2 regions of the Streptomyces sp. NBC_00019 genome follow, and region 1 is predicted to be linked to the other one. Evidence: riboswitches for the same ligand, from Rfam matches in the RefSeq annotation. Region 1 holds a riboswitch; the other holds the start of a gene.
The links. Region 1 has a riboswitch for S-adenosylmethionine ahead of OHU89_RS15160 (aminotransferase class V-fold PLP-dependent enzyme). Riboswitches for the same ligand answer to the same signal wherever they lie in the genome.

Region 1 (15,400 bases):
CAGGCCGCCCGGACGACAGAGACCTCGGTCACCTCCTGACGCCGGGCCGCGAGCAGGGCGACCGCCGCGCACTGGAGCGTCATGGACAGCGCGAGCGCCAGGCACACACCGGGCAGCCCCAGCCCCGACAGCCCGTACGCCAGCGGCAGTTGGACCGCCGTGCCGAGCAGCGTCACGCGCAGCAGCACCGGCGCCCCTCCGCTGCCCTCGAAGACCCCGCCGAGCGCGATGAAGCAGGCCATCAGCAGCAGATAGGGCCCGACACAGCGCAGGAAGAGCACTCCGTCGTGAGCGACGCCGGGTCCGGCGCCGAAGGCGGCCATGATCCACGGGGCGGTCAGGGCCAGCAGCAGGGCGGCCCCCAGCGCGAACCCTCCTGAGACCAGCACGGCCTGCCGCCCGATCGCCCGCCGCGCGTCCCGCCCGGCGCCCAGCAGATGCGCGGTGTGGATGGAGGCGGCCTGGCGTACGGCGTAGAAGCCCATGGTGGCCACGTACATGACCTTGTACGCGATCGAGTACCCGGCCACCGCCGTCACCCCCAGCCGCGCCACGATCGCGACCAGCACCAGCGCCCCGCCCTGCCGCACGGTGAAGTCGGCGGCCATGGGCAGCCCCGTGCGCAGCGTCCTCCGGAAGGCCACCCCGGGCCCGGCGGCGGTGCGCAGCAGCGCGTTCCGCCGCAGCGCCACCAGTCCCACCCCCAACGCCACGCCCCGGCACAGCACCGTCGAGGCGGCGGCGCCCTGGACGCCGTAGAGGTGGATGAGGAACGGGTCGCAGACCAGGATCAGCCCGTTGGCGAGCAGGGCCAGCCGCATCGGGGTCCTCGTGTCCCCCGCGCCCTTGAGGATCCCGTCGACCAGCTGCTGGGCGAAGAACACGGCGACGCCCGGCATCGAGACCGCGAAGTACCCGACCGCCAGCGGCAGCGCCTCGCCCCCGCCGAGGACCAGCCGGGCGAGCGGCTCCCGCAGCAGGAACCCACCCGCCACCACCAGCGGCGTGATCGCCCCGAACACCGCCCAGCCCCCGCGCACGGCCGCCCGCACGGCCCCCGGATCCCGCGCGCCCCGGGCGTGCGCGACCAGCACGGTCGTACCGGAGCCGAAGACCAGGGCGACGCCGAGCAGCACGTTCTCGGTGTTGGTCGCCACCGCGACGGCGGCGACGGCCGGGCCGCCGAGCCGGGAGACCCAGACGGTGTTGATGATCCCGGCGGTGACGGAGGCGAGGAGCGAGAAGTAGACGGGGTGGGCGAGGGCTATGAGCTGCCTGCGATGACTGTTCACGGGTGGACCCCCTCTTATCGAGCTACCTCTAATCGAGGTAGCTCGATAAGAGGTAGCATGGTGTCACGACACCCGCAAGGAGGAACCACGGTGCTGGAGCTGTCGATCCTGGGCTTCCTGGCCGAAGAGCCCCTGCACGGCTACGAGTTGAAGGAGCGCATCAAGGCGCTCAGCGGCCATGTCCGACCGGTCAGCGACGGCGCCCTCTACCCGGCGATCACGCGCCTGATCAAGGCCGGCAAGCTCGACCAGCACGAGGAGCCGGGCGCGAGCGCGGCCCCGCGCCGCATCCTCTCCCTCACCGACGAGGGCCGCGAGGACCTGCTGGAGCGCCTGCGCCACCCCAAGCAGGCCGAGATCACCGACCAGGTCCGCTTCAACACGGTCCTGTCGTTCCTACGACACCTGCCGGACCGCCACGAGCAGGCCGAGGTGCTCCGCCGCCGCCTGGACTTCCTGAACGCGCCCACGAGCTTCTTCTACGACGGTGGGGAGCCGGTCCGCGCGGAGGAGACGGACGACCTGTTCCGGGCGGGGATGCTGCGAGTCGCGCGGGCCACCGGGGCGGCGGAGCACGCCTGGCTGACGGAGGCGATCGAGAAGCTCGGTCAGCCCAGCCGAGCGCGCAGATAGTCCCGCCACCGCGCGGTGAAGTCGTCCAGGTCCGTGTCCAGGACCCGCTCCAGCGCGTCCTCGACCGCCCCGGCCCGCTCCTTGCGGGCACCCACGGCCTGGTAGAACTCCCGCAGTTTCGGCTCGCTCCACTGGTCCGCGACCATCCGGCACGCCATCCAGCCGCTCTCGTAGGCCTGCGCGAGTTCGGTCGCGTTGCCGCTGAAGCCGAAGTCCGCGTCCTCGGGCAGCGTCGCCGGCACCCGCCCGTCGGTCACGGCCCGCCAGAGTTCGGGGGCGGCCTGCGCGGGCGAGCGGCCGGAGCCGAGGTAGCCGACGAAGTCGGCGTACCCCTCGGACAGCCACAGGGGCGTGGCGGCGCTGGTGTGGGCGCGGGTGGCGACATGCGTGGTCTCGTGGGTGAGCACGACCTGCTTGCCGACATCGCCGAGGACGCCGTACGCGTCGGGGTTGACGATGATCCGGTCCGCGGGCGCGCTCGCCGGGGAGCCCGTCTCGCCCGTGGTGACGGCCGCGATCCCGCGGTACGAGGAGGCGGGCGAGCCGAGCAGCGCCGCCATGCCGTCCAGGGAGTTCGGTACGAGGACGACGACATGCCGGGACCAGTCGGTGCCCCAGGCCGCCGAGACGGCCGGAACGGCATGGTCCGCCAGATCGGCGAAGGAGTGCAGGATCTCGGTCGACTGCTCGGCGCCCAGGACGAGGCTGTGCTCGCCGCGCACGACGGCCACCTCGCCCTGGTCCCAGAGCTGCTCGGCGGACTTCTCGGCGGGCTTCTCCGTGTCCACGTACCACTGGCCGCCCGCGTCCAGGCTCAGCGTGAGGGTGCGGCCGACGCTGACCGGTGCGTTGTCGTAGCCCTGTATCCGGTAGTCGAGTTCGGCCTCGGCGGTGGCGGTGGCCCCGTCGCGGTGCAGGGCGGTCAGACGGTACGACCAGGCCGCGAACGGCACACCACGGGCGTTCTCGAACCAGTCCAGGTCACCCGTCCTGCGAAAAGCCGCCCGGTCCCGGTCCAGGACGGCGGCCGAGCGCCGGTCCAGGAGCCGCTGGACATCGGCCCTGGCGGTGTCGGAGGCGGGCCTGCCGCCGCATCCCACCAAGGAGACCAGCAGCAGGCACAGCGCCACGACACCGTGCTTCGACGCCCGCCTTCGACCAGCCATTTCCCGATCGTACGGCGGCGGCAAGGCGTTGGTCAGACCCTGGTGACCGTCGCCCCCGGCATCATGCCCACCGGGTCGTAGCGCACCGGTGCGCCGGGGTAGGGCGCGTGGATGACCTGGCCGTTGCCCACGTACATCCCGACATGGCTGGCGTCCGACCGGTAGGTGACCAGATCACCGGGCTGGGCCTGGGAGAGCGGGACCTGGCGGCCGACGTGGCGCTGGGCCTGCGAGGTGCGCGGCAGCGAGACACCGGCCTGGCGGTACGACCACACCATCAGGCCCGAGCAGTCGAACCCGGAAGGGCCGGTGGAACCCCAGACGTACGGCTTGCCGAGCGCGCCGCGGGCGGCGGCGACCGCGGCACCGGCCCGGGCGTTGGGCGGGACCGCGCTGCCGAGGTCGGGCATGTCCGCACGGCCCGACCGCGAGGCCCGGTCGTAGGCGGCGCGCTCCGCGGACGGCAGGGAGTTGAGGAGCTCACGGGCCTTGGCGAGCTTCTTCTCGACGGTCCGCTTGTGGGTCGCCACCGCCTTGCGGCTCTTCTCCAGCTCGGAGAGCTGCCCGGCCGTCTCCACGCGCTCCTGGGTGAGCTCGCGCATGGCCTCCTGGAGGTCTTTGAGCTCACCGGCCTGGTGGGCGCTGATCCGGTCGAGGGCGGCGGCCTTGTCGAGGTAGTCGTCCGGGTCGTCGGAGAACAGCAGGGCGAGGGAGGGGTCGAGGCCGCCGGCGCGGTACTGGGCGCCGGCCAGCGAACCGAGCGCCTCCCGCATGGAGTTGATGCGCTCCTGCTGCCGGGCGATCCGGTCCTGCGCGATGGAGACCTGCTTGCGGAGGGTGTCGGCGCGTTCGTCGGCCTTGTTGTAGGCCTCGGTGGCCTGCTCGGCCTGCTCGTAGAGACGGTCCACCTCGGCACGGGTGTCGTCGTGCGGCACGGCCGACGCCGGTACGGCTCCGAGGGCCGCGGCGGTGGCTGACAGGACACAGAGCGCGGCGGACGCGCCCCGGTCGAACCCGGACGGTACAAGGCGGCGATGGGACCCCACGGGAAGCCGCACTCCTTCCGCTGGCGGACAAGGACCTTCCCCGCCCGAGCAGAAGGCGCTCAGGGGGAAACGCGGCCGACAGTAACCCTGTGACCGGGCGGCGACCAACGACCTCCGCGGGCACACAACGTGACACCCCGCCACAGACGCAGGTCATGGGCGGGGCGTGGGGTCAGTTCACGTTGTGGCGATTCGCCCGAACGGGCGGCACGGTGTCGCGATCTTGAAGGAGTACGAGGCCTACGGGGCTCAGACCCGGACGCCGAACTGGAACGGCATGTTGCCGATCGACTCGTAGCGGACGACCGTGCCCGTGCGCGGGGCGTGGATCACCTGGCCGTTGCCCGCGTAGAGGCCGACGTGGTGCAGGTCGCCGTAGAAGATGACCAGGTCGCCGACCTTGAGGTCGGACTGGCTGTAGATCCTCGTGCCGTAGCTGGCCTGGGCCTGCGAGGTGCGCGGGATGCCGACACCGGCCTGGGCGTAGGCCCAGGAGGTCAGGCCCGAGCAGTCGTAGGAGGCGGTGCCCGTGGCGCCGTAGACGTACGGCTTGCCGAGCTGGCTCTGGGCGGCCGAGAAGGCGGCCGCCGCACGGCCGGAGGCGGCGCTGGAGTTGCCGAGGTCGACGCGCTCGCTGGCGGAGCGGCTGGCGCGGGCGTCCTCGGCGGCGATGGCGGCCTTCTCGGCGGCCGTCAGCGTGTTGAGGAGCTTCTGCGCCTCGCCGAGCTTGCCCTGGACTTCCTTCTTCTTCTTGGCCAGCTCGGTGCGGGTGCTCGAGAGGTCCTTGAGCTTCTCGGAGGCCTCGGAGCGCTCCTGGGCGAGCTCGCGCTGCTTCTCCTGGATCTTCTTCAGCGCGTCGACCTGCTGGGCGCTGAGCTGGTCGGCGGTGGATGCCTTGTCCAGGTAGTCGTCCGGGTTCGACGACAGGAAGAGCTGGAGGGAGGAGTCGATGCTGCCCGTGCGGTACTGGGCGGCCGCCGCCAGGCCCATGGAGTCCCGGAGGTCGTTGAGCTCCTCCTGGCCGCGGGCGACGTTGTCCTGGATCGTGGAGATCTCCTTCTGGAGCTTCTCCTGCTTCTCCTTGGCGCCGTTGAGCTTCTCGGTGGCCTGCTCGGCCTCCTCGTAGAGCTTGTCGACCTTGGACTTGACCTCGTCCTTGCTGGGCTTCTCGCTCGGCGCCGCGTTGGCGGCGTTGGCACTCAGAGCGACTGCAGCGGCAGCAGCTGTGGTCAGCACGGTCACGCGCGTGCGGCTCGGCTGCTTGGGTCGACGGTGGGACGCCACGGAGGTGAGCTCCTTCTTGTGAGTGATCACCCGTTCGGAGGTTCGAGCCCAGACCCTAGTGACCTTCTTGTGATCAGTTCAAATCCTCACGAGAAAAAACCCGTCACAGACTGCATTCTTTACATACAACTCACGAGCAGTAATGCTCGATTGACGCTACGTTGCGTGACGATTCCGCCAATTCGGACATTAAACCTGGAAGTTAAACGATCAGGACAGTCGTTTCAAAAGCATCGCCGAAGCGACAGGCCGGGCCCCCGCCTTGGCCACCCCGTCGGCGACCTCGCGGTCGGTGGAGGCGACGATGACCGGCCGCCCCGGCGGCTCGGCGCGCACCAGCTGACGGATCAACTCATCAGCGGTGACACCGGGCTTGGAGAACAGCACCCGCACCCCGCGCGGCGGCGCGAGCAGCACCGGCGCGGCCAGCTCGGCCCCGTCGAAGACACACGTCACTTCTGCCCCGGTTTGAGCGGCGAGCTGCGAGAGCTGACCGAGCAGCCTGAGCCGCTGCTTCTCCAGGGGCATCTGGGGATAGCCGGTCTTGGTGACGTTGTAGCCGTCGACCACCAAGTGCGCCTGCGGCAGGGCGAGAAGCTGGTCCAGGATCGCGGGGTCGTTCTCGGACAGGGCCCGCGCCGCGATGTCCTTCGGGGTCATTCGTCCCGGTTCGACCGCATCGACGGTCTCGGCCGGCCGTACGGACACCGGCGGCAACGCCAGCTCCCGGCGCAGCCCTTGGGCCGCGTCGAGCACGGTGTCCAGAAGCAGCCGTACCCGCATGTCCTCGACGCTGCGCCCCTCGCGGGCCGCCCTGCGGGTGGCCTCGAGGGCGGCCTCGACCTCGCCCAGGCGGCCCTTGAGCCGCCGGGACTCGACCTCGGCGGCGGAGACCTGGGTCTGCCCCTCGGCGCGTACGGTCTCGATCTCGCCCTGGATCTTGCGCAGGGCGGCCTCGCCGCGCTTGACGTCACTGAGGGCGGCGCGCAGCTTCCGGTGCAGCGATTCGGCTTCCTTCTTCGCCGACTCCAGCTCGGTGCGCAGCCGCTCGGTCTCGGTCCGGGTGTGCTCGCGCGCGTGCGCGAGCTCCTCGCGCAGTCGTTCCAGCTCGGCGCGGCTCTCCTCGTCGGCGCGCTCGGCGTCGGCCCGCTGGGCCTCCTCGCCGGCGGCCGTCACGAGCTTCACCCAGCCGGTGGGGCGCAGCACATAGGCCGCGGCCGCCACGTCGAGCGGATCCGCGGCCGGGGGCGGTGAGCCGGAGTCGAGGGCGCCGGAGAGCTCCGGCTGGGTCTCTCTGAACTTCTCCCCGATCCGCTGCCGGAACAGCGGATCGGTCTCCAGTGCCGCGGCCATCGCGTTACCGGCGAACTTGGCCCGCCGGTTGGGCGCGAACCGCGCGTACTGTCTGAGCTGTGCGGGCAGTTCGCCGACGGTCAGCCCGCCGAAGCCGTCGGACACGATCTGTACGACCCGGCGGCGCACGCCGTCGGGCAGCGGACGGTCGAGCACCTCAGCGGCGCCGTCGCCCGGCCCCCCGCCTGCGCTCTCCACCATCCGTCAACACCCCAACCGTTCCGCGGGGCCCGCTCCCTCAGGAGCCGGCGCCCGGCCTGTCCACGAGTTCCACCTGATCCACGGCATTGCACCAGCGGCAGCGCACCGACTCGATGGTCTCACTGACCACCTCGCGCTCCTCGACCTTCGGCTCACCGGCGAGGTCGAGGTGGACGTACTCGACGACCTTCGACGAGCGGGTCACATCGAAGCGCGTGAGGTTGCCACAGAGGGTGCAGCGCCACCGCGTCGAGGCGGTCGGCAGGGGAACCGTCATCGTGACTGTGCTCATTCCTTCTAGGTCTCTATTGTCCGTGACGCGCCGGTCTCCCGGCGCGTGTGGCCGTAACCCTACGGCCTGGCGGGGACTCGCCGCTGGTCCGTCCATGGCGGCGAGGCGGTCTGTCGGCTTGCGTCCCGTTACGTCATGCTCTGTGTTCATGATCAGCAACTGGAGCGTGGTGGCCGGCCGGGCGAGCAGATCGCTGTGGCGGTCGGCGCCGATGACCTACGGCCTCATCGCCCTGTGCTGCGCGCTCTTCGTGATCGGCCCGGCGGCGGGCCTCAATCCGGCGTACGGCGCCGGCGACGCGCTGCTGGCCGCCCAGCGCGCCTACTTCCACCGCTGGGGCGTGGTCCCCGCAGAACTGTTCGAGGGTTCGGCCAGAGCCGTGCTCACCCCGGCGACAGCGCTCTTCGTCCACGGCAGCTGGGTCCACCTCCTCGGCAACATGCTCTTCCTCTATGTCTTCGGCGTGCTGACCGAGGAACGGATGGGCCGCATCCAGTTCACGCTCTTCTACCTGGGCTGCGGCTATCTCGCCCTCCTGGGTTACGCGGCCGCCAACGCCGACTCCGAGCAGTCGCTGGTCGGCGCCTCGGGGGCGATCTCCGCGGTCCTTGGAGCGTTTCTCTACCTGTTCCCCGGGGCCCGGGTGACAAGCCTGCTCCCGTTCCTCTTCTTCCTCCCTCTGCGCTTCCCGGCCTGGGTCGTGCTGCCCTTCTGGGCGACCCTGCAGTGGCTGGCGGCGGGACAGGCGTCGCACGGCCCGGGGGTGGCGTATCTGGCGCACCTGGTGGGCTTCGGCCTGGGCTTCACCTTCGCGTGGGTGCGATTCGGCCGTGCCACTAGAGTGAAGACCGCCCCAGCTCCGGCCCCCGAGGGAGAGAACCAGCAGTGATCACCGCGATCGTCCTCATCAAGACCAGCGTGGACCGGATCCCCGAGATCGCCGAGTCGATCGCGGCCCTGGACTCCGTGAGCGAGGTCTTCTCCGTCACCGGCACCTACGACCTGATCGCCATGGTCCGGGTCAAGCAGCACGAGGACCTCGCCGAGGTCATCCCCGGCAGCATCAGCAAGATCCCGGGCGTCGAGGGCACCGACACCCACGTCGCCTTCCGCACGTACTCCCAGCACGACCTGGAGGCCGCGTTCGCGATCGGGCTCGACAGCTAGGCGGTGACGTCGAGGGCGGTGATGCCCTCGCTGGAGGCGGTGTAGAGGCGGTTCCCGTGCAGAACGGGGGCCGCCGTTCCGTACTGGAGGGCGCCGACCTCCACCTTCCAGCTCAACTTGCCGGCCCGTGTGAGGACATGGACCTGCGTGGGCGTCAGCAGGTAGATCAGCTCTCCGGCCGGCACCGGCTCCGAGAAGAAGTCCCCGGGGCGGTACTCCCAGAGCCGCTGCCCGTCCTTGTCGATCGCCAGGAGGACCTGCCCCTCCGGCTCGATGCCGAGGAACGCCACGTCGTCCGAGCCGCCGGCCGTGACGAACGCACTGCCGAGCCCCTTCTCCACCCACACCCGTAGGCCGTCGGCGCCGATCCCGAACAAGGTGCCCGCCTCGTCGCCCGTACCGACGGCCACCACGCCCCCGGTCACCGCCGGCCGGTCGACGTCACCGTTCACCTTGGCCTTCCACAGCTCCGCGCCGTCGGCGCCGGCGAGGGCGTGCAGATGGTTGTCGAAGCTCGGCGCGTAGAGGATGTCGTCCGCCACCAGGAGCTCGGCGTGCGGGGATCCCTGGAGCCCGGTGTTCCACCGGCTCTCGCCGCCCGCGTCGTAGGCACGGATCTCGCCGGCGCCTTCGAGGTCGGCCACGGCGTAGCCGACGGCCACCAGATCCCCGACCAGCACCGGATTGGTGACATAGCCCCCGCTGGGTGTGGACTTTCTCCACCGTTGCGTCCCGCCCGCGTTCAGCGCGAGCAACGAGGAGACGGGGGCACCCGCTTCGACATCGCTGACGACGGTGTAGAGGCCGTCCGATGTCACCACCGGGTTCGACACGGTGAGGGTGGCGATGTTGCCGAAGTCGCGCTTCCAGAGTTCCTTGCCGTCCGCTGCGATCGCCCGCAGAGTCCCGTCGGCCATCGGGACGTAGAGCACCTTCCCATCGGGCGACACCGTCCCCAGGGGGCCCTGCGAAGCGCTCGGCCTGGCGGCCGAGTACCGCCACCGGACCTTCGCCCCCGGCTTGCCGGAAGTCGAGGCCTTGTCCGGCGCGGTAGCCCCGCCCGTCTCGCGCCCCTCGTTCCCGGAGTCCCGCAGCCACAGCCACCCGCCGACCCCGCCCCCGGCAGCCACCACGGCCCCGCCGGTGAGGGCCTTCAGCAGCCCACGCCGCGAGGGCGAGGGACCGGGGACCACGGTCTCCGCCGGGACGTCGGGCACCGCCACATCCGGCACCGGCGTGTCCGTCGCCGTCACCGGCGCCACGTACTCGACCCGGCTCTCCCGCTCCCCCGACTCCCCCTGCGGAAGCCACCGTTCGTCACCCTTGACCGCGACGGACTCCGCCGAGGCGGCCCTGAACCAGCCGGACCGTACGCTCTCCCGCAGCGTTCCCGCCGTATGCCCCACGGCCCCGACCACCGCCTCCGGCGTCGGCCGCTCCTCCGGCTCGTCCCGCAGACAGGACTCCACCAGCGCCAGCAGACCCTCCGGGACGCCCTTCAGGTCGAAGTCCCGGGTCAGCACCCGCAGCAGGATCACCGAGTCCTGGCCCTCACCGAAGGGCTCGCGGCCGCTCGCCGCATACGCCAGCACCGCGCCCAGGGCGAAGACGTCGCTCGGCGGGCCGACCTGGCCACCGTTGCGGATCTGCTCGGGCGAGACATAGCCGACCGAGCCGACGATCGCGCCCGTGCGGGTCATCGCCGTGGCCTCCAGCGCCCGGACGATCCCGAAGTCGATGACCCGGGGGCCGTCCGGCGCGAGCAGGATGTTGGAGGGCTTGAGGTCCCGGTGGACCATGCCCTTGGCGTGGATCGCGCCCAGCGCCTCACCCAGCGCCGCCGCCAGCACCCGTACCGCCGGCTCCGGCAGCGCCCCGCCGTCCAGCACCGCGTCCCTGAGGTTCGGGCCCTCCACGAACTCCGTCGCCATCCACGGGTGCTCGCCCTCGGGGTCGGCGTCGACCACGCGCGCGGTGTACGTCCCCGTCCCGCCGACCGTCTGCGCGGCCCGCACCTCCTGCCGGAACCGGGCGCGGAAGGTGCGGTCCTGGGCGTACTCGGACCGCACGACCTTCACCGCAAGGCGCAGTCCCGCCCGTGACTCGGCGAGATAGACCTCGCCCATGCCGCCCGAGCCGAGCCGGCCCCGCACCTCGTACGGGCCGATCCTGCGTGGGTCCGTCGCGCGCAGCACCTGCACTTCCTGCTCCCCCGTCGGCGTGAACCTGTCGAGGAGGCAGGGTATAGCAGGCCCGTCAGCAGGTCAGACCGCCGGGACGCAACGGCCGTCCTCCGTGCGGTACTTCCACTTCGCGCCGTCCTGGACGAGCTCCTTGACGGCGGTCACGAAGCGCTCGACGTGCTCGTCCGGCGTCCCCGCGCCGAAGCTCACCCGGATCGCGTTGAGGGACTTCTCGCCGGGCGCGGCCTCCGGGGCTCCGCACTCGCCCTGGGTCTGGGGGTCGCTGCCGAGGAGGGTGCGGACGAGGGGGTGGGCGCAGAAGAGGCCGTCGCGGACGCCGATGCCGTACTCGGCGGAGAGGGCGGCGGCGAAGTGGGAGCTGTTCCAGCCCTCGACGACGAAGGAGATCACGCCGACGCGCGGGGCGTCGTCCCCGAAGAGGGAGAGGATCCGGACCTCCGGGACCTCGGCGAGGCCTGTCTTCACCTTCTCGATCAGGTGCTGCTCACGGGCGACCAGGGTGTCGAAGCCGGCCTCGGTGAGCGCCTTGCAGGCCGACGCGATGGAGTAGGCACCGATCACGTTCGGGGACCCGGCCTCGTGGCGGGCCGCGGTCTCGTGCCACTCGACGTCCACGCCGCCGTCCTCACGGCGGGTGACCTTGCGGCTCGCGCCGCCGCCGGCGAGGTAGGGGTCGGCGGCCCGGAGCCAGTCGGCGCGGCCCGCGAGGACACCGGAGCCGAAGGGCGCGTACAGCTTGTGGCCGGAGAAGGCGATCCAGTCGACGTCCAGGTCCTGCACGGAGACCGGGTGGTGGGGGGCCAGCTGGGCGGCGTCCAGGACGATCCGGGCGCCGTGCGCGTGGGCGGCGGCGGCCAGCTCACGCACCGGCCACAGCTCGCCGGTGACGTTGGAGGCGCCGGTCACGCAGACCAGGGCCGGGCCGTAGCCCTCTTGAATGGATGCAGTGCGGGCGGCGAGGGCCTGCTCCAGGGTCTCGACGGCCTGCTGCGGGGTGCGCGGGGCGTCGAGGTAGGTGACCCGGGCGTCCTTCCAGGGCAGCAGGCTCGCGTGGTGCTCGGTCTCGAAGACGAAGACCTGGCAGTCGGCGGGGAGGGCCTGGGCGAGGAGGTTCAGGGAGTCCGTGGTCGAGCGGGTGAAGATCAGCTGGTCGTCGGCGCGGCAGTCCAGGAACTCGCTGATCGTCTTCCGGGCGTTCTCGAAGAGGTCCGTCGAAAGCTGCGAGAGGTAGCCGGCACCGCGGTGGACGCTGCCGTAGTACGGGGCGTAGGCCGCCACGTCGTCCCACACGCGCTGCAGGGCGGGCGCGCTGGCCGCGTAGTCGAGGGCCGCGTAGGTGACCTCTCCGCCGGTGACGAGCGGGACGGTGACATCGCTGCCCAGAACGGACAGTGGGGCACAAATGGTCTGGGCGGCGGCAGCGGTGGAGACAGACATGGGGAACTCCCGTGAGAGAGCATGCCGAAGAAGGACATGCGGGGGTGAGGAAAAGGGTGCGCGGAGGCGGGGCTCGGCAGCCCTATCGCATTCGCTTGCTCACGGAAGACTCCCTCGAACGACCAGGACCCCTGGATTCGAGAGGGGCCCGCGCTTGCCGTAGACCTCGCTGCCTACGGCCTGGTCTTCACCCGGGGCACCCCGCCACGGACGGAGGGTTGCCGGACAGTCGGCCGGGGCCTCATGACTGTCACTCATGACCTGGTCAAAGAACGTACGCGATGTGATCGTCGTCCCGCAACCCGTGTCCGGATCGCGGGACGACACTCGTGGACGTCAGGCGTTGCTGGCCGCCGCCCAGCGCTCCAGGGTCCGCTTGGCGGCGCCGGAGTCGATCGACTCGGCCGCCTTCACCATGCCGGCCCGGATCTGGTCCACGAGCGGTGCCTCCGTCGGCGCGAACGCCATCAGCGCCGCGGCCGAGTTGAGCAGTACCGCGTCCCGCACCGCTCCGGTCCCGCCGTCCAGCAGACGTCGGGCGACCTCGGCGTTGAATGACGCGTCCGCGCCCCGCAGCGCCTCCACCGGCACCAGTTCGAGACCGACGTCCCGCGGGTCGAAGGCCTCCTCGCGCACCTTGCCGTCGCGGACGATCCACACCCGCGAAGTGGCCGTGGTCGTCAGCTCGTCGAGACCGTCGTCACCGCGGAAGACCAGCGCGGAGGAGCCGCGCTCGGCCAGCACTCCGGCGATGAGCCCCGCCATCCGGGTGTCGAAGCAGCCGACCGCCGAGGCGGTGACCCTCGCGGGGTTGGTCAGCGGGCCGAGCAGGTTGAACGAGGTCGGGATCCCGAGGTCCCGGCGGACGCCGCCGACGAACCGCATCGACGGGTGGAACTTGGCCGCGAAACAGAAGGTGATGCCGGCCTCGTCCACCACCTGGGCCACCCGCGCGGGCGACAGGTCCAGGTTGATGCCGAGCTTCTCCAGGACGTCGGAGGAACCGCTCGCCGAGGACGAGGCCCGGTTGCCGTGCTTGACGACCTTCGCCCCGGTGCCCGCGATCACGATGGCGGACATCGTCGAGATGTTGACCGTCTTCGCCCGGTCGCCGCCGGTGCCGACGATGTCGACGGCCGGCCCGGGGATGTCCAGCGGCTGCGCGTGCGCGTACATCGCCTCGACGAGACCGGTGATCTCCTCGACCGTCTCCCCCTTGGCCCGCAGCGCCACCATGAACCCCGCGATCTGGGCGTCCGTGGCCTCGCCGCTCATGAAGCGGTCCATCGCCCACGCCGTGTCACCGGAGCTCAGGTCCTGCCCGGCGAGCAGGGCGCTCAGTACGTCGGGCCAGGAACGGCCCGCCGCGATGTCGCCTCCAGCGGGGGTCACAGCGCTCATAAGGCCGCTCCAGGATGTCGTAGAAGAGTGTGCCCCCACCCTATCCAGCCGCAGGGCACGGCAAAGGGCCCCGTCCGGTGTTCGGACGGGGCCCTTCGGCGCGCGTGGCGAGCGCAGCGATCAGTGGTGGCCGTGGCCGCTCGTGATCTCCTTGTACTCCTCGGCGGTCGGCTTGGGGATCTGGGACTCCTCGCCGAAGTAAGCCTTGCTCAGCTTGACCCGCAGCTTCTCGGAACCCTTCACCTTGCGCTCGACGCCGTTGTCGTCGACCGTCGGGCCGATCTCGGCCGGCACGTACTGCTCGTGCGCGGTGAGCGTGTGCAGCGCGTCCTGGGTGAGCGGCTCGTGCACCTCGATGAACTCACCGTGCGGCAGGCGCTTGATGATGCCCGACTCGCGGCCGTGCAGCACCTTGTCCTTGTCGCGGCGCTGGAGGCCGAGGCAGATCCGCTTGGTCGCGACGAACGCGAGCACCGGGGCGACGAAGAACGCGATCCGGACGAACCAGGTGATCGAGTTGATCGACAGGTGGAAGTGCGTGGCCCAGAGGTCGTTTCCACCGCCGATGAGCAGCACCATGTACCAGGTGATCCACGCGACGCCGAAGGCCGTACGGGTCGGCGCGTTGCGCGGGCGGTCCAGGATGTGGTGCTCGCGCCTGTCGCCGGTGACCCAGGCCTCGATGAACGGGTAGACCGCGATCGCGACCAGGACCAGCGGGAAGATCACCAGCGGGATGAACACACCCAGGACGAGCGTGTGACCCCAGAAGTTGATCTCCCAGCCCGGCATCACACGGATCAGACCCTCGGAGAAGCCCATGTACCAGTCGGGCTGGGCGCCCGTGGACACCTGGTCCGGCCGGTAGGGGCCCATGGACCAGATCGGGTTGATCGAGGCGATCGCCGAGATGACCGCGATGACACCGAAGACCAGGAAGAAGAAGCCTCCGGCCTTGGCCGTGTAGACCGGGAACAGCGGCATGCCGACCACGTTCTTGTTGGTCTTGCCGGGGCCCGCGTACTGCGTGTGCTTGTGGACGAACACCAGGATCAGGTGCGCCACCATCAGGCCGAGCATGATGCCCGGCAGCAGCAGGACGTGGACCGAGTAGAAGCGGGCCACGAAGTCGCCGCCCGGGAACTCGCCGCCGAAGAGGAAGAACGACAGGTACGTGCCGACGATCGGCACGGACAGGACCGCGCCCTCCATGAAGCGGACACCGGTGCCGGAGAGCAGGTCGTCCGGGAGCGAGTAGCCGGTGAAGCCGGTGAACATGCCCAGGACGAACAGCAGGAAGCCGAACAGCCAGTTGACCTCACGCGGCTTGCGGAACGCGCCCGTGAAGAACACGCGCATCATGTGCACGAACATGCCGGCGAGGAAGATCAGCGCCGCCCAGTGGTGGATCTGCCGGATCAGCAGACCACCGCGCACATCGAAGGAGATGTGCATGGTCGAGTTGAACGCCTCGGACATCAGCTGTCCCTGCAGCGGGACGTAGCTGCCGTGGTACTCCACCTCGTTCATCGACGGGTGGAAGAACAGCGTCAGATACACACCCGTGAGGATGATGATGATGAAGCTGTACAGGCAGATCTCACCCAGCATGAACGACCAGTGGTCGGGGAAGATCTTGCGCATGTTGGCCTTGGCCAGGGAGTAGATCCCCAGCCGGCCGTCGGCCCAGTCGGCGAGCTTCTCGCCGGCCGGCGCCTTCCCGCGTTCGCGGGCGGGCTCGTTGTTCTCGTTGGTGCTCATCCGCGCTCCCAGAAGGCAGGACCGACAGGCTCTTCGAAGTCGCCCTGCGCTTCGAGGTAGCCCTCGTCGTTCACGGCGATGCGCAGCTGCGGCAGGGCGTGACCGGCGGGGCCGAAGATCACTCGGGCACCGTCGGAGAGGTCGAAGGTGGACTGGTGGCAGG
Region 2 (15,400 bases), 1.8 Mb from region 1:
GGGGCGTCGGACATGGCGGGGCCTCCATAGCGATGCGCTGGTGATTGACCTAGGCAACTTTCGGTCAATACATTAAGTCAGTTGCTTGACTTAACCAAGAGCAGCAGGTCAGCCGTACTGCTCCACGAAGGACCGCACCTTGTCCTCGTCCAGCTCGTAGACCGTCTCGTGGGCCCGGGGGTCGCGTGCGTGGAAGGTGTGGAAGAGCGGGCCGGCGGCTCCCCCGAGGACGATCAGGGAGGCCGAGGCACCGCGCACCGCGCGCTCGGTCCCCGGTGCCGTCGTCAGGTCGATGCGGTTGACCACGCCGGGGGTGACCCACACCGGGACGGACTCCAGGAGGCCGCAGAGCTGGAGGTGGAAGTGGCCGGTGAGGATCACCTTGACGTCGGTGCCCCGGACCGCCGCTGCCAGGTCGGCGGGGTTGCGCAGACCGAAGAGCTGCTGGAGGGGGTTGTCCAGCGCGAAGGGCGGATGATGGAAGGCGAGGACCGTGCCGTTCGGGGAAGGCGTCGCCAACACGCCCCGCAGCCAGTCGAGCTGGGCGGCGCCGAGATGCCCGTGCACCTTCCCCGGCACCAGCGAGTCCAGCGTCACGAACCGCCACCCCGCCACCATGCTCACCGCGGCCCGCTCCCCCGCCGCGGACTCCAGCACGCGGCCGGGCTCCGGATGCCCACTGCCCAGCACCTCGGCGAAGGCCGCACGCTCGTCGTGATTGCCGGTCGTGTAGAAGACAGGCGCCCCGCCGAGCGTCTGCGCGAACTCCCCGAACAGCTCCCTGACGGCCGTATACGCCTCCACCGCCCCGTCGTTGGCGAGGTCACCGGTGACGACGATCGCGTCGACGCCCTGTACGTGCCGGAGTTCGGCGAGCATGCGGCGCAGGGAGTCGTGGGCGTTGACGCCGTGCCGGTTGGGGGCGTCGGTGCGTTCGAGGTGGGTGTCGGAGAGATGAAGGATCCTCATCTCCCGCACGCTAGCGGGAGATGAGGATCCCTACACCGTCAATTCAGCACGGCTCAGTTCGGCTCGGCTCGGCTCAGCTCAGGGACTGAAGCGCCGCCGCGTCATAGGCCTTCAGCTCGTCCGTGCGGCCCGCCAGTACCTTCGCCGCCCACTCCGGGTCCTGGAGCAGCGCGCGGCCGATGGCGACGAGGTCGTACTCCTCGCGCTCCAGGCGGTCGAGGAGGTCGTCGATGCCGCGGAGCGGGGAGCCCTCGCCCATGAAGCCCTTGATGAAGTCGCCGTCGAGGCCGACCGAGCCGACGGTGATGGCCTGCTTGCCGGTGAGCTTCTTGGTCCAGCCGGCGAGGTTGAGGTCGGAGTCCTCGAACTCGGGGAGCCAGTAGCGGCGGGTGGAGGCGTGGAAGGCGTCGACACCGGCGGCGGCGAGCGGGCTCAGGATGGCCTCCAGCTCCTCCGGGGTCTCGGCGAGGCGGGCGTCGTAGGCCTCCTGCTTCCACTGCGAGTAGCGGAAGATGATCGGGAACTCCGCGGAGACCGTCTCCCGTACGGCCGCCACGATCTCGGCCGCGAACTTCGTACGGGCGACGAGGTCACCGCCGTAGGCGTCGCTGCGGCGGTTGGTCCCCGACCACAGGAACTGGTCGACGAGGTAGCCATGGGCGCCGTGGATCTCCACACCGTCGAAGCCGATGCGCTCGGCCGCGGCCGCGGCCTCGGCGAAGGCGCCGATGACGTCGTCCAGGTCGCGCTGGGTCATCGTCACACCGGTGGGCTCGTCGGCGCCGGGGCGCAGACCGGAGGGGCCGACCGCGGGGGCGTCCGCGACGGGTCCCTTGCCCGGCGTACGGGTCATGCCGATGTGCCAGAGCTGCGGGACGATGGTGCCGCCCGCCGCGTGCACCTCCTCGGCGACCTTCGCCCAGCCGGCGAGCTGCTCCTCGCCGTGGAAGCGCGGGACGCGGGTGCTCTCCCCCGCCGAGTCGTGGCCGACGTAGGTGCCCTCGGTGACGATCAGGCCGACGCCCGCGGCCGCGCGGCGCGAGTAGTACGACGCCACGTCCGCGCCCGGGATGCCGCCCGGGGAGAAGTTGCGGGTCATCGGCGCCATGACGATGCGGTTCGGGACGGTCAGGCCGTTGATCGCGATCGGCCGCGAGAGGACCTCGGCGGCACGGGAGGCGGGGGCGGTCACGTGGGGGTACTCCTCGGGGAGGGTCCGTCCGGCACCGGTACCGGTCGGTATGTGCATGCGCATGGACATACGCATGTAGGAGTCAACCACCTCGTCCGCCACAGACATTCCGCGAGCCCTGTGATCCCGGACACGCACCCCGCCCCCGAGAATGGCCACATGGCCAAGCCCCCGCTGCTCTCCGCGCCCGAACTGGAGGCGTCCTCCGTGGTCGCCAACAACACCATGAACCGCGAGCGCGGCCTCTCCGGGGTCAACAGCTACGCCCGCGAGCTGGGCCTGGACCCCGTGGCCCACCTCTCGGACCGCCCCGATCCCTCCTGGCTGGACCTGTGCAGCGGCGAGGGCCGCGCCCTGCGGGAGGCGGCCGCGCGTCTGCCCGCCGACGCCGTGCTCACGGCCGTCGATCTGGTGGGGCCTCTCATACCCGTACCGGCCCCGCCCGCGCTGGAGGAGATCGTCGCCTCCGTCACGTCATGGGCACCGAGCCGGTCCTACGACCTCATCACCTGTGTCCACGGTCTGCACTACGTCGGCGACCAGCTCGGCCTCCTCACCCGCGCCGCGTCCTGGCTGACCCCCGAGGGCCTGCTGCTGGCGCACTTCGACCCCGACTCCATCCGCCGGCCGGACGGATCGGCGGCCGGGCGGACGGCCGTGTCGGCCCTGCGCGCGGCCGGGTTCCGTCACGACACCCGGCACCACCGGCTCAGCCTGCGCGGCCCGCGGTCCTTCACCCTTCCGTTCCGGTACGTCGGCGCGGACCCGGCCGCCGGGCCCAACTACACCGGTCAGCCCGCCGTCGGCTCCCACTACGACCTCGGCTGACATACGGAAACGCCCGAGGGCGGCACCCCCTGGCTGTGCAGGGAGTGCCGCCCTCGGCAAGGACGTTGATCAACCGTCAGGTCGATCAGAAGTCCATGTCACCGCCCGGCATGCCGCCACCGGCAGGCGCGGCGGCCTTCTCCGGCTTGTCGGCGATGACGGCCTCGGTGGTGAGGAAGAGCGCGGCGATGGACGCGGCGTTCTGCAGGGCAGAGCGCGTGACCTTCGCCGGGTCGATGATGCCCTCGGCGATCATGTCGACGTACTCACCGGTGGCCGCGTTGAGACCCCAGCCAACGGTCAGGTTGCGGACCTTCTCGACCACGACGCCGCCCTCGAGACCACCGTTGACGGCGATCTGCTTGAGCGGGGCCTCCAGGGCGAGCTTCACGGCGTTGGCGCCGGTCGCCTCGTCACCCGTCAGCTCGAGCTTCTCGAACACCGCGGAGGCCTGGAGCAGGGCCACGCCACCACCGGCGACGATGCCCTCCTCGACGGCCGCCTTGGCGTTGCGCACGGCGTCCTCGATGCGGTGCTTGCGCTCCTTGAGCTCGACCTCGGTCGCGGCACCGGCCTTGATGACGGCGACGCCACCGGCGAGCTTGGCCAGGCGCTCCTGGAGCTTCTCGCGGTCGTAGTCCGAGTCGCTGTTCTCGATCTCGGCGCGGATCTGGTTGACGCGACCGGCAACCTGGTCCGCCGAGCCCGAGCCGTCGACGATCGTCGTCTCGTCCTTGGTGATGACGACCTTGCGGGCGCGGCCCAGGAGGTCCAGGGTCGCGTTCTCCAGCTTGAGGCCGACCTCCTCGGAGATGACCTCGCCGCCCGTGAGGATGGCGATGTCGCCGAGCATGGCCTTGCGACGGTCACCGAAGCCCGGAGCCTTGACGGCGACGGACTTGAAGGTGCCGCGGATCTTGTTGACGACCAGGGTCGACAGGGCCTCGCCCTCGACGTCCTCGGCGATGATCAGCAGCGGCTTGCCCGACTGCATGACCTTCTCCAGGAGCGGGAGCAGGTCCTTGACGGAGCCGATCTTGGAGTTGGCGATGAGGATGTACGGGTCGTCGAGCGACGCCTCCATCCGCTCCATGTCGGTGGCGAAGTACGCCGAGATGTAGCCCTTGTCGAAGCGCATACCCTCGGTGAGCTCGAGCTCCAGACCGAAGGTCTGGGACTCCTCGACGGTGATGACGCCTTCCTTGCCGACCTTGTCCATCGCCTCGGCGATGAGCTCGCCGATCTGGGTGTCGGCGGCGGAGATGGAGGCCGTCGAAGCGATCTGCTCCTTGGTCTCGACATCCTTCGCCTGCTCGAGCAGGGCACCGGAGACAGCCTCGACGGCCTTCTCGATACCGCGCTTGAGAGCCATCGGGTTGGCACCGGCGGCCACGTTGCGCAGACCCTCGCGCACCAGGGCCTGGGCCAGGACGGTCGCGGTCGTCGTGCCGTCGCCGGCTACGTCGTCGGTCTTCTTCGCGACTTCCTTGACCAGCTCGGCGCCGATCTTCTCGTACGGGTCCTCGAGCTCGATCTCCTTGGCGATGGAGACACCATCGTTGGTGATCGTGGGGGCGCCCCACTTCTTCTCGAGGACGACGTTGCGACCCTTGGGGCCGAGCGTCACCTTGACGGCGTCCGCGAGCTGGTTCATGCCGCGCTCGAGGCCGCGCCGCGCCTCCTCGTCGAACGCGATGATCTTGGCCATGTGAAGTGGTCCCTCCAGGACTGGGGGTGATTCCTTCGGACCGCGCCCGCGCCCGCGACGGACGGCTCGCACACCTCGTGGTTCCTTGCCCCACCTGGCCTGCGGGCCTCACCGACCCGGTCCTTCTTTGTCACTCTCACCTTCAGAGTGCTAACGCCAATGATTAGCACTCGACCCCTGCGAGTGCAAGCGCCTCTCAGGGATCGTCCAGGTCCCGCACGGGTTCCGGGCAGGTCCCGCAACGGGCTCCGGGCAGGTGCCGGAGGGGGTCCGGACATGCCGGAGGGCCCGTACCCATGACTCCCCATGGGGTACGAGCCCTCCGAAAAAGAACGAAGAACGACGCTGCTGTTACCCGGCGCGTGCTTCAGCCTGTCGCAAGGCGAACCATGTCCGCCTGCGGCCCCTTCTGGCCCTGCGAGATCTCGAAATCGACCCGCTGACCTTCCTCGAGGGTGCGGTAGCCGTCCATTTGAATCGCGCTGTAGTGGACGAATACATCCGCACCACCGTCGACCGCGATGAAGCCGTACCCCTTCTCCGCGTTGAACCACTTGACGGTGCCCTGAGCCATGCCTAACTCCCCTATTACTGGCCCTTGCACGGATCCACACTTCGCGGATCCGGGTCAGACCTCACCCCCCACGGATTGGGGGCGTGCGCCGGAACGCGTCGACCGCGGCTGAATGTATCTGTCCAACTGCCGTCTGCAACAGGTCAATCGGACGAGAATTCTGGACGCGAAGGGTCCGGAATGTAGTGAGAATTCGCCCGAATTCTGGGCAAGTCGGGCTCCACAAAAGGAACAAAGTTCATAAAAGAACCGCACACTTTGGCTACTTCTCGTCGCATCCGAAGTGAGAACTCATATGCGGCTGGCATGGGGGGTGGAGCAGCTTCCCCAACTGTACCGCGCTCAACCATAGAGAATTGCCCCCTCCGCTTCTCTCACGGAGGGGGCAATTCGATGAACTCTTGGTAATCGACATTACCGAGGGTAACGACCGGGCTCGGTCAGCCTCCGGCGACGGCGGGAATGATCGAGACGCCGACCCCGTCCGGAGTGGCCGTCTCCAGGCCCTGCTCGAAGCGGACGTCGTCGTCGTTGACGTACACGTTGACGAAGCGGCGCAGCTTGCCCTGGTCGTCCAGGACGCGGGCCGCGATACCGGTGTGGTTCTTCTCCAGGTCGGCGATGACCTCGGCGAGGGTCGCGCCCTCGGCGGCGACCTCGGCCTGTCCGCCGGTGTAGGTGCGCAGGATGGTGGGGATGCGGACGTTGACGCTCACGGTTGAACCTCCGGTCAGGGTTGCGGGGGCCTAGACGAGGCCGGCCTCGCGGAACGAGTCAAGGTTGGGGCGGATGGTCGCAGTGAGCCCCGTACCCGCCACCGCATCCAGGGTCTTCAGTCCGTCGCCCGTGTTCAGCACAACGGTGGTCAGCGTCGGGTCCAGCAGGCCGTTCTCGATCAGCTTCTTGGTGACACCGACCGTCACACCGCCCGCGGTCTCCGCGAAGATGCCCTCGGTCCGCGCCAGCAGCTTGATCGCGTCGACGACCTGCTCGTCGTTGACGTCCTCCACCGCACCGCCGGTACGGCGCGCGATGTCCAGGACGTACGGCCCGTCCGCCGGGTTGCCGATGGCGAGGGACTTGGCGATGGTGTTCGGCTTCTGCGGCCGCACCACGTCGTGGCCCGCCTTGTAGGCGACGGAGACCGGCGAGCAGCCCTCGGCCTGGGCGCCGAAGATCCGGTACGGCTTGTCCTCGACGAGCCCGAGCTTGATCAGCTCCTGCAGACCCTTGTCGATCTTCGTGAGCTGCGAGCCGGAGGCGATCGGCACGACCAGCTGGTCGGGAAGCTGCCAGCCGAGCTGCTCGCAGATCTCGTACGCCAGGGTCTTGGAGCCCTCGGCGTAGTAGGGCCGCAGGTTGACGTTGACGAAGCCCCAGCCCTCGCCGACCGGGTCGCCGATCAGCTCGGAGCAGAAGCGGTTCACGTCGTCGTAGTTGCCCTCGATGCCGACGAGCTCGCCGCCGTAGATGGCGGCCATGACGACCTTGCCCTGCTCCAGGTCGTGCGGGATGAACACGCAGGAACGGAAGCCGGCGCGGGCGGCGGCGGCGCCGACGGCACCGGCCAGGTTGCCCGTGGAGGAGCAGGAGAGAGTGGTGAAGCCGAAGGCGCGCGCGGCCTCCAGGGCCTGGGCGACGACGCGGTCCTTGAAGGAGTGCGTCGGGTTGCCGGAGTCGTCCTTCACATACAGACCGCCGGTGACACCGAGCTCGCGGGCCAGGTTGTCGGCCTTGACGAGCTGGGTCCAGCCCGGGTTGATGTTGGGCTTGTCGGCCACGTCCGCGGGGACGGGCAGCAACGGCGCATAGCGCCAGATGTTCGCGGGTCCCGCCTCGATCTGCTTGCGGAGCTCCTCGGTGTCATAGGCCGAGAAGTCATAGGCGATCTCGAGCGGGCCGAAACACTCCTCGCACGCGAAGACCGGGCCGAGGGGGACGCGGTGACCGCACTCGCGGCAGCTGAGCGCCGCGGCCGGGCCGAGGTCTACGGTGGTTTCAGTGGTGCTTGCAACAGTCTGCGCAGCCATGAGAGGCGAGGCCCTTTCTCCTCATCTTCCTCACGACGCATCTCGCCGTGAGACGGATTTGGCACCTTCCCGAGTCGGGAGCCTCACGCGCGTGAGAAACCGACTGGAGGGTTGCCGGGGCTTCATCGGGCCGTATCCCTCTGCCCCTCTGGATGAGCGGTATGAAGTTGTGTGAACGGCGGGCCACCCTCGACATGCGATGGTCATCCGCGTTGTTCAAGACTGTAACCGACGACCAGGACAGTTGAGATAGTCGTCCGAACCGCGAGATGGATCACTCGGCGTGATCGCATACTCGCCGAGAGAACGCAGAGGAGCCGCGCACTGTGCTGAACGAAGTCGAGCGCTGGCTGACCACCCGGTCCTGGTCCCTGACCGATCGCCCGCTCCACCAGCTCCTGGCCGCCAAGCAACGCACGAACCAGTCGGTCAGTGTCGTCCTGCCCGCGCTCAACGAGGAGGAGACGGTCGGTGACATCGTCTCCGTGATCCGTCACGACCTCATGCAGCAGGTCCCCCTCGTCGACGAGATAGTCGTCGTCGACTCGGGCTCCACCGACCGTACATCGCAGGTCGCCGCCGCGGCCGGGGCGACCGTCGTCCACCGCGACGACATCCTGCCCCGTCTCCCGGCCGTGCCCGGCAAGGGCGAGGTGCTGTGGCGCTCGCTGCTGGTGACCCGCGGCGACATCGTCTGCTTCATCGACGCCGACCTGAAGGAGTTCTCCTCCGACTTCGTCTCCGGGATCGTGGGCCCGCTGCTCACCGACCCCGGCGTCGACCTCGTCAAGGGCATGTACGACCGCCCGCTGGGCGGTGCGGCGGGCCAGGGCGGCCGGGTGACCGAGCTGATGGCCCGCCCGCTGCTGAACATGCACTGGCCCCAGCTGGCCGGCTTCGTCCAGCCGCTCGGCGGCGAGTACGCGGCCCGCCGCTCCCTGCTGGAACAGCTGCCGTTCCCGGTCGGCTACGGCGTCGAGCTCGGCATGCTGGTCGACGCGCTGCACCTGGTGGGCCTGGACGCGCTGGCCCAGGTCGACGTGGGCGTCCGCATCCACCGCCACCAGGACGGGCAGGCCCTGGGCCGGATGTCCGCCGCGATCTACCGCACGGCCCAGCTGCGGCTGGCCCGCGGCCATCTCATCCGCCCCTCCCTCACCCAGTTCGAGCGGGGCGCGGACGGCTTCGAGCCACGGACGTACTCCGTGGACACGGAGGAGCGGCCGCCGATGGTGGAGATCGTGGAGTACGCGTCCCGGAAGGTCGCCTGAGGAGGGCCGTATTACGGCGCCCACAAGCCCGTATACGGCGAACCGTACGTTTGAGCGTTTACGGGTCGGGCTAGGTTGAGGCGTATGGCTTCCACGCAGGCTGACAAGGGTGCCCGGGTGCTCGTCGCGTCCAACCGCGGCCCGATCTCGTACGAGGTTCAGGAGAACGGCTCGCTGTCCGCGAAGCGCGGTGGCGGCGGGCTGGTCTCCGGCCTCTCCGCGATCGGGTCGGACGCGGACGCGCTGTGGGTGTGCTCGGCGCTCTCCGACGGCGACCGCGAGGCGGTACGGCGCGGGGAGGGCGAGCAGGGGGTGCGGATGCTCGACATCCCCGCGGACGTGCACGCTGACGCGTACAACGGCATCGCGAACTCGGTCCTGTGGTTCGTCCACCACATGCTGTACCAGACCCCGCTGGAGCCGGTCTTCGACGCGGAGTTCCGACGCCAGTGGGCGTCGTACGAGACGTACAACCGCGCCTTCGCCGAGGCACTGGCCGAGGAGGCGGGGCAGGGCGCGGCGGTGGTGGTGCAGGACTACCACCTGACGCTGGTGCCCGGGATGCTGCGCGAGCTGCGCCCCGACCTCCGGATCGGCCACTTCTCGCACACTCCATGGGCGCCCCCTGAGTACTTCCGGATGCTGCCGGACGACGTGGCCGAGCAGGTGCTGCGGGGCATGCTGGGTGCGGACCGGCTGGGGTTCCTGACCCGGCGGTGGGCGTCGGCGTTCGAGGCGTGCGCGGCGCAGATCGTCGGTGGCCTCGGGGACACCCGGGTCGGTGTGCACGGGCTCGGGGCGGACGCGGACTTCCTGCGGAAGCGGTCGCACGAGACGGACGTGGACGAGCGGCTGGCGGCGCTGCGGGCGGAGGTCGGCGAGGGCCGCAGGACGATCGTCCGGGTCGACCGGACCGAACTGTCCAAGAACATCGTCCGGGGCCTGCTGGCGTACCGGCAGCTGCTCGACGACCGCCCCGAGTGGCGGGAGCGGGTCGTGCACGTGGCGTTCGCCTACCCGTCGCGGCAGGACCTCGCGGTCTACCGGGAGTACACGGCGGAGGTGCAGCGGGTCGCGGAGGAGATCAACTCGGAGTACGGGACGCCGGGCTGGAAGCCGGTCGTCCTGCATGTGAAGGACGACTTCGCACGCTCGCTGGCCGCGTACCGGCTGGCCGACGTGGCGCTGGTGAACCCGATCCGGGACGGCATGAACCTGGTCGCGAAGGAGATGCCGGTCGTGTCGGACGAAGGATGCGTGCTGGTGCTGTCGCGGGAGGCGGGGGCGTACGAGGAGCTGGGCGAGGACGCGATCGTGGTCAACCCGTACGACGTGATCGGTACGGCGGGAGCCCTGCACGAGGCGTTGACCCTGCCGGTGGAGGAGCGGGCCGAGCGGACCAAGAGGCTGGCCGCGGCGGCGACGGCGCTGCCGCCGGCCCAGTGGTTCCTGGACCAGCTGCACGCGCTCGACGACGCTCAGCCCAGCTGAGCGGCGAGCGCCCGCAGCAGCCGTACGACACCCTGCGGACCGTCGACGACGAGATCGGCCCGGTCCTTCAGCTCGGGAACCTCCTCGCTGCCGGCGCTGCACACCAGCAGGCCGGGGACGCCGTCGGAGCGGAGCTTGTCGACGGCGGAGTAGGCGGGGAGGTCGCCCAGGTCGTCGCCGGCGTACAGCACGGCCTCGGCGCCCAGCTCACGGACGTACTCCGTCAGGGCCACGCCCTTGTCCATGCCGGGCGGCCGGAGTTCCAGCACCAGCCGGCCGGGTTCGACGATGAGGCCGTGGCGGGTGGCGAGGTCGGTGAGGGGTTCGCGCAGGGCCTCGAAGGCGGCCCGGGGGTCTTCGGCGCGGCGGGTGTGGACGGCGAGGGCGCGGCCCTTCTCCTCGATCCACGTGCCCTGCCAGGCGCCGATCCGGTCGAGGAACCCGGGCAGCTCGGCGCGGGCGTCGGCGACACCGGGGTGGGGCGGCGGGGCGGTGATGTCGCCGGTGGCGGCGTCCCAGCGTTCGGCGCCGTAGTGGCCGAGCACGACGAGGTGGTCGAGTCCTGGCGTCCCGTCGAATCCGCCGAGCCGTACGGCCACGCCGGGCGGGCGCCCGGTGATCACCGCTACTGAGGCGACCTTCGGGGCCAGTGCGGCGAGCGCGGCCGCCGCCTCCGGGTGCGCCCGGGCCTGCTCGGGGTCCGCCACGATCGGCGCGAGCGTCCCGTCGAAATCGAACGCGACCACGGCTTTGCCGGGCCCGCTGAGAATGGCGTCCAGTCCGTCACGCCCGGCCCGGGTGACGGGCGTCGGCAGTGACTCGTCCGTGACGTGCGTGTGGCTGCCCATACACCGACCCTAGTGTCTTCGCCCCCGCCGCCCCTACCCGTCCCGTCCCTGGGGGCTGCGCCCCCAGACCCCCGCTTCGGCCCTGAAGGGGCCTCGTCCTCAAACGCCGGACGGGCTGGGTTTCCCAGCCCGTCCGGCGTTTGAGGAGTGCGAGAAAAACCCCGCGGTCACCTCTCCGACCGTCGTGCATCTCGTACGCGGCGCAAGCGGTTCACTGTGACCGGGTCGAAGGCCAGGGCTCGGGGATCGTCGAGGAGCGCGTTCAGGAGCTGGTAGTACCGGACCGGTACCAACCCCAGCTCCTCCCGTATCGCCCGTTCCTTCGCCCCCGGCCCCGCGAACCCCCGCCGCTCGAGGACGAGGATCGCCCGCTCCCGCGCCCCGAGCCCGTCCTGGTCGTCCATGCCCCGCACGGTAGCCGCAGCCACCGACAACGCCTACTCCCCGCTCTCCGCCTCCAGCGCCGTCGACTGCAGCCCGGCGAGGACCGACGTAGGACTGCCACCGGACGCCACCGCGCCCCCGATCTGCTTCTTCACCGCCGCGCTCACCGTGGCCCAGGACGTCCGCCCGACCGGATACAGCTCGGACAGCGGAAGCTCCTCCAGGAACGGCCGCAGGTCCTTGTCCCGCGCGGCCGTGCTCATGACGTCGGACGCGGACGCGGTGACCGGCAGCAGGTCGTACTCGCGGGAGAAGGCGAGGACGTTCTTCTCGTCGTAGACGAAGTCGAGGAAGTCCCCGACCTGCTCGGCGTGGCCGTTCTGCTTGAAGGCCGTCATCCAGTCGGCCACGCCCATGGAGACCTTGGTCTGGCCGTCGACCCCGGGCATCGGCACCATGCCGAACTTCACGCCCTTCTTGGCGGCCATCTGCATCAGTGTCGGATGCCCGTTGAGCATCCCGACCTGCCCGTTCGCGAACGCGGCGAACGCGTCGGCCCGGTTCAGCTTCCCCGGCGCGACGGGCCCGGTCAGCCCCTTGCCGACGAGGTCGTCCTTGAGCCAGGTGAGGGTGGCGACGTTCTCGGCGGAGTCGATGCCGTACGACGTACCGAGGTTCTCGGTGTAGCCGCCCCCGCCGCTCAGCAGCCACTGCATGGTCTCGGCCTGCGCCTCCTCGGAGCCGAGCGGGAGGGCGTACGGGTACTTCACCCCGTCCGCCTTGAGCGCGGCGGCGTCCGCGGCGAGCTCGTCCCAGGTCTTCGGCGCACCGAGGCCGGCCTCGGCGAAGAGGGTCTTGTTGTAGAAGAGCAGCCGCGTGGAGGCCGCGAACGGCATGCCGTACTGCGTCCCGTCCACCTCCCCCGCGGAGGCGAACTGCGCGGCGAAGTCGGCCTGCGTGGAGATGGAGAGCAGTTCGTCGGCCGAGTAGAGGAGGTCGTCGGCGGCGTAGTCGGCGTACGCGCCGATCTGCGCCATGTCGGGCGCGTCCCCGGCGGCGACCATCTCCTTGACCTTGCGGTCGACGTCGTTCCAGGAGTAGACGCTGACGTCGACCGTCACGTTCGGGTGCTTCTTCTCGTACTGCTCGACGAGCCCGTCCCAGTACTTCCGCGAGCTGTTGGCCTTGCTGTCGCCGTAGTCGGCGGCGACCAGCTTCAGCGTCACCTCGTCGGAGTCCGCCCCGGCCCCACAGCCGCCGAGTACCGCCGTCATGCCCAGTGCGGACACCACCGCGATCATTCCTGTCCTGTGCCGCTGCACTGCCGAGCCCCACATCATCGTCGAAACTTTCGAAAGGTCAGACATAAGGTCTACACCACGTAAGTGGACTAGACCTCTCACGGGTTGCCGGGCCACACTACCCCCGTGAGACATGTCATCGCCCTCGATGTGGGCGGCACCGGAATGAAGGCCGCCCTCGTCGGCGCCTCCGGCGAGCTGCTCCACCAGGCCCGCCGAGCGACCGGCCGTGAGCGCGGCCCGGACGCGGTCGTCGAGGGCATCCTCGACTTCGCCGCCGAGCTGCGCGCGTACGGCGCCGAGCACCTCGGCGAGCCCGCGTGCGCCGCCGGCGTCGCCGTCCCCGGCATCGTCGACGCCGAGCACGGCATCGCCGCCTACGCCGCCAACCTCGGATGGCGCGACGTACCGCTGCGCGCCCTGCTCACCGAAAGGCTCGCGGGCGTCCCCGTCGCCCTCGGCCACGACGTCCGCACCGGCGGTCTCGCCGAGGGCCGCATCGGCGCCGGCCGGGGCGCCGACCGCTTCCTCTTCGTCCCCCTGGGCACCGGCATCGCGGGCGCGATCGGTATCGCCGGCCGGGTGGAGGCGGGCGCGCACGGCTTCGCGGGCGAGATCGGCCACATCGTCGTACGCCCCGGCGGCACCCCCTGCCCCTGCGGCCAGCACGGCTGTCTGGAGCGGTACGCCTCCGCGGCGGCCGTCAGCGAGGCATGGGCCGCCGCCTGCGGGGACCCGGACACCGACGCGGCGGACTGCGCGAAGGCGGTCCGCTCCGGGGACCCCCGAGCCGTACAGGTCTGGCAGAACGCGGTCGACGCCCTCGCCGACGGCCTGGTCACCGCCCTCACCCTCCTGGACCCCCGCACCCTGATCATCGGTGGCGGCCTGGCCGAGGCGGGGGAAACCTTGTTCACACCACTGCGGGAAGCCGTCCGGCAGCGGGTCACTTTCCAGAAGCTGCCGACGATCGTCCCAGCGGCCTTGGGCGACACGGCGGGTTGCCTGGGCGCGGGCCTGCTGGCCTGGGACCTCCTCGACACAACGGACCGTATGGAGGTAACTCCCTGATGGCAACGCCGCTAGGGGCGCGGGGAACTGCGCGACAAGCCACGACGAACCCGCACCCCGCGACGGACAAGTCCCCCCTCGTCCTGTCCGGCGCAACGGTCGTCCTCCCCACAGGAACCGTCAAAGACGGCCGAGTGACCATCGACGGCACCCGCATCGCCGGAAGTGCCCCGGACAACGCCCAGGTCATCGACGTAACCGGATACACGCTCGTGCCCGGTTTCGTGGACATCCACAACCACGGCGGCGGCGGAGCCTCGTTCACCTCGGGCACCACCGACGACGTACTCCACGGCATCCACACCCACCGCCTCCACGGCACCACCACCCTCGTCGCCTCCACCGTCACCGGCGACATGGACTTCCTGGCCCAGCGGGCGGGCCTCCTGTCCGAACTCGCCGAGCAGGGCGACATCGCCGGCATCCACTTCGAGGGCCCGTTCATCTCCCCCTGCCGCAAGGGCGCGCACTCCGAGGAGCTGCTCCGCGACCCGGACCCGGCAGAGGTCCGCAAACTGATCGACGCGGCGCGCGGCAAGGCCAAGATGGTCACCCTCGCCACCGAACTCCCCGGCGGCATCGACTCCGTACGCCTGCTCGCCGAACACGGCGTCATCGCGGCGATCGGCCACACGGACGCGACGTACGAGCAGACGGTGGAGGCGATCGACGCGGGCGCGACCGTCGCGACGCACCTGTTCAACGCGATGCCCACGCTCGGCCACCGCACCCCGGGCCCGATCGCCGCCCTCCTGGAGGACGAGCGCATCACGGTCGAGCTGATCAACGACGGCACCCATCTCCACCCGGCCGCCCTGCAGCTGGCGTTCCATCACGCGGGCGCGGACCGGGTCGCGTTCATCACGGACGCCATGGACGCGGCCGGCTTCGGCGACGGCCTCTACTCGCTCGGCCCGCTGGCCGTCGAGGTCAAGGAGGGCGTGGCGCGGCTCGTGGAGGGCGGTTCGATCGCGGGCTCCACGCTCACCCTGGACCGCGCGTTCCAGCGGGCGGTGACGGTCGACCGGCTGCCCGTCGAGAACGCCGTCGCGGCGCTGTCCGCCAACCCGGCCCGGCTGCTGGGGATGTACGACACGATCGGCTCGCTGGAGCCGGGCAAGTACGCCGACCTGGTACTTCTTGACCATCAATTCGCCCTCAAGGGCGTGATGCGACGCGGTGAATGGGTGGTCGATCCCCAACTGGGCTGATGTGTCCGTCTGTTGAGTCGGCGGCCGTCCTGGGAGACTGGGACGGCCGCCGTCCGTTTGGACAAGCGCGTTCGGAAGACGACTTATCTCGGGGGAGGTCGGCACAGGTGATCCTCACGGTCACGCTGAACACCGCCCTCGACATCACCTACCGCGTACGGGCCCTGCGCCCCCACGCCTCCCACCGGGTCTCCGAGGTGACCGAACGCCCCGGCGGCAAGGGCCTGAACGTGGCCCGCGTACTCGCGGCCCTCGGTCACGAGGTGACGGTCACCGGCTTCGCGGGCGGCGCCACGGGGAGGGTCGTCCAGGAGCAGCTCACGGCGGCACCCGGCGTGGTGGACGCGCTCGTCCCGGTCGCCTGCGCGACCCGGCGCACGATAGCGGTGGTCGACGAACAGAGCGGCGACACCACCCAGTTGAACGAACCCGGCCCGACCGTCACACCCGCCGAATGGTCCGCCTTCCAGGAGGCGTACGAGGATCTGCTCCCGTCGATGGCCGCGGTGGCCCTGTGCGGCA

Region 2: linked by a shared signal. The riboswitch ahead of thrC (threonine synthase) and the one ahead of OHU89_RS15160 (aminotransferase class V-fold PLP-dependent enzyme) in region 1 are both predicted to bind S-adenosylmethionine.

Annotation. Positions count from the first base shown of each region.
Region 1 is NZ_CP108302.1:3,160,892-3,176,291, forward strand. It holds gene OHU89_RS15105 (glycosyltransferase 87 family protein) at 1-39, shown strand, start outside; gene OHU89_RS15110 (MATE family efflux transporter) at 1-1,292, opposite strand, end outside; gene OHU89_RS15115 (PadR family transcriptional regulator) at 1,383-1,925, shown strand; gene OHU89_RS15120 (hypothetical protein) at 1,901-3,091, opposite strand; gene OHU89_RS15125 (NlpC/P60 family protein) at 3,124-4,137, opposite strand; gene OHU89_RS15130 (NlpC/P60 family protein) at 4,387-5,421, opposite strand; gene OHU89_RS15135 (NYN domain-containing protein) at 5,632-6,975, opposite strand; gene OHU89_RS15140 (hypothetical protein) at 7,013-7,252, opposite strand; gene OHU89_RS15145 (rhomboid family intramembrane serine protease) at 7,416-8,156, shown strand; gene OHU89_RS15150 (Lrp/AsnC family transcriptional regulator) at 8,153-8,434, shown strand; gene OHU89_RS15155 (protein kinase domain-containing protein) at 8,431-10,635, opposite strand; gene OHU89_RS15160 (aminotransferase class V-fold PLP-dependent enzyme) at 10,699-12,075, opposite strand; SAM riboswitch class IV at 12,221-12,337, opposite strand; gene trpD (anthranilate phosphoribosyltransferase) at 12,412-13,476, opposite strand; gene OHU89_RS15170 (cytochrome bc complex cytochrome b subunit) at 13,597-15,237, opposite strand; gene OHU89_RS15175 (Rieske 2Fe-2S domain-containing protein) at 15,234-15,400, opposite strand, start outside.
Region 2 is NZ_CP108302.1:4,920,798-4,936,197, forward strand. It holds gene OHU89_RS23005 (MFS transporter) at 1-14, opposite strand, end outside; gene OHU89_RS23010 (metallophosphoesterase) at 109-969, opposite strand; gene OHU89_RS23015 (NADH:flavin oxidoreductase) at 1,043-2,218, opposite strand; gene OHU89_RS23020 (class I SAM-dependent methyltransferase) at 2,321-2,989, shown strand; gene groL (chaperonin GroEL) at 3,075-4,697, opposite strand; gene OHU89_RS23030 (cold-shock protein) at 5,065-5,271, opposite strand; gene OHU89_RS23035 (MoaD/ThiS family protein) at 5,712-5,987, opposite strand; gene thrC (threonine synthase) at 6,018-7,301, opposite strand; SAM riboswitch class I at 7,320-7,460, opposite strand; gene OHU89_RS23045 (glucosyl-3-phosphoglycerate synthase) at 7,628-8,572, shown strand; gene OHU89_RS23050 (trehalose-6-phosphate synthase) at 8,657-10,063, shown strand; gene otsB (trehalose-phosphatase) at 10,051-10,911, opposite strand; gene OHU89_RS23060 (DUF3263 domain-containing protein) at 11,079-11,315, opposite strand; gene OHU89_RS23065 (extracellular solute-binding protein) at 11,349-12,596, opposite strand; gene OHU89_RS23070 (ROK family protein) at 12,723-13,667, shown strand; gene nagA (N-acetylglucosamine-6-phosphate deacetylase) at 13,667-14,878, shown strand; gene OHU89_RS23080 (1-phosphofructokinase family hexose kinase) at 14,986-15,400, shown strand, end outside.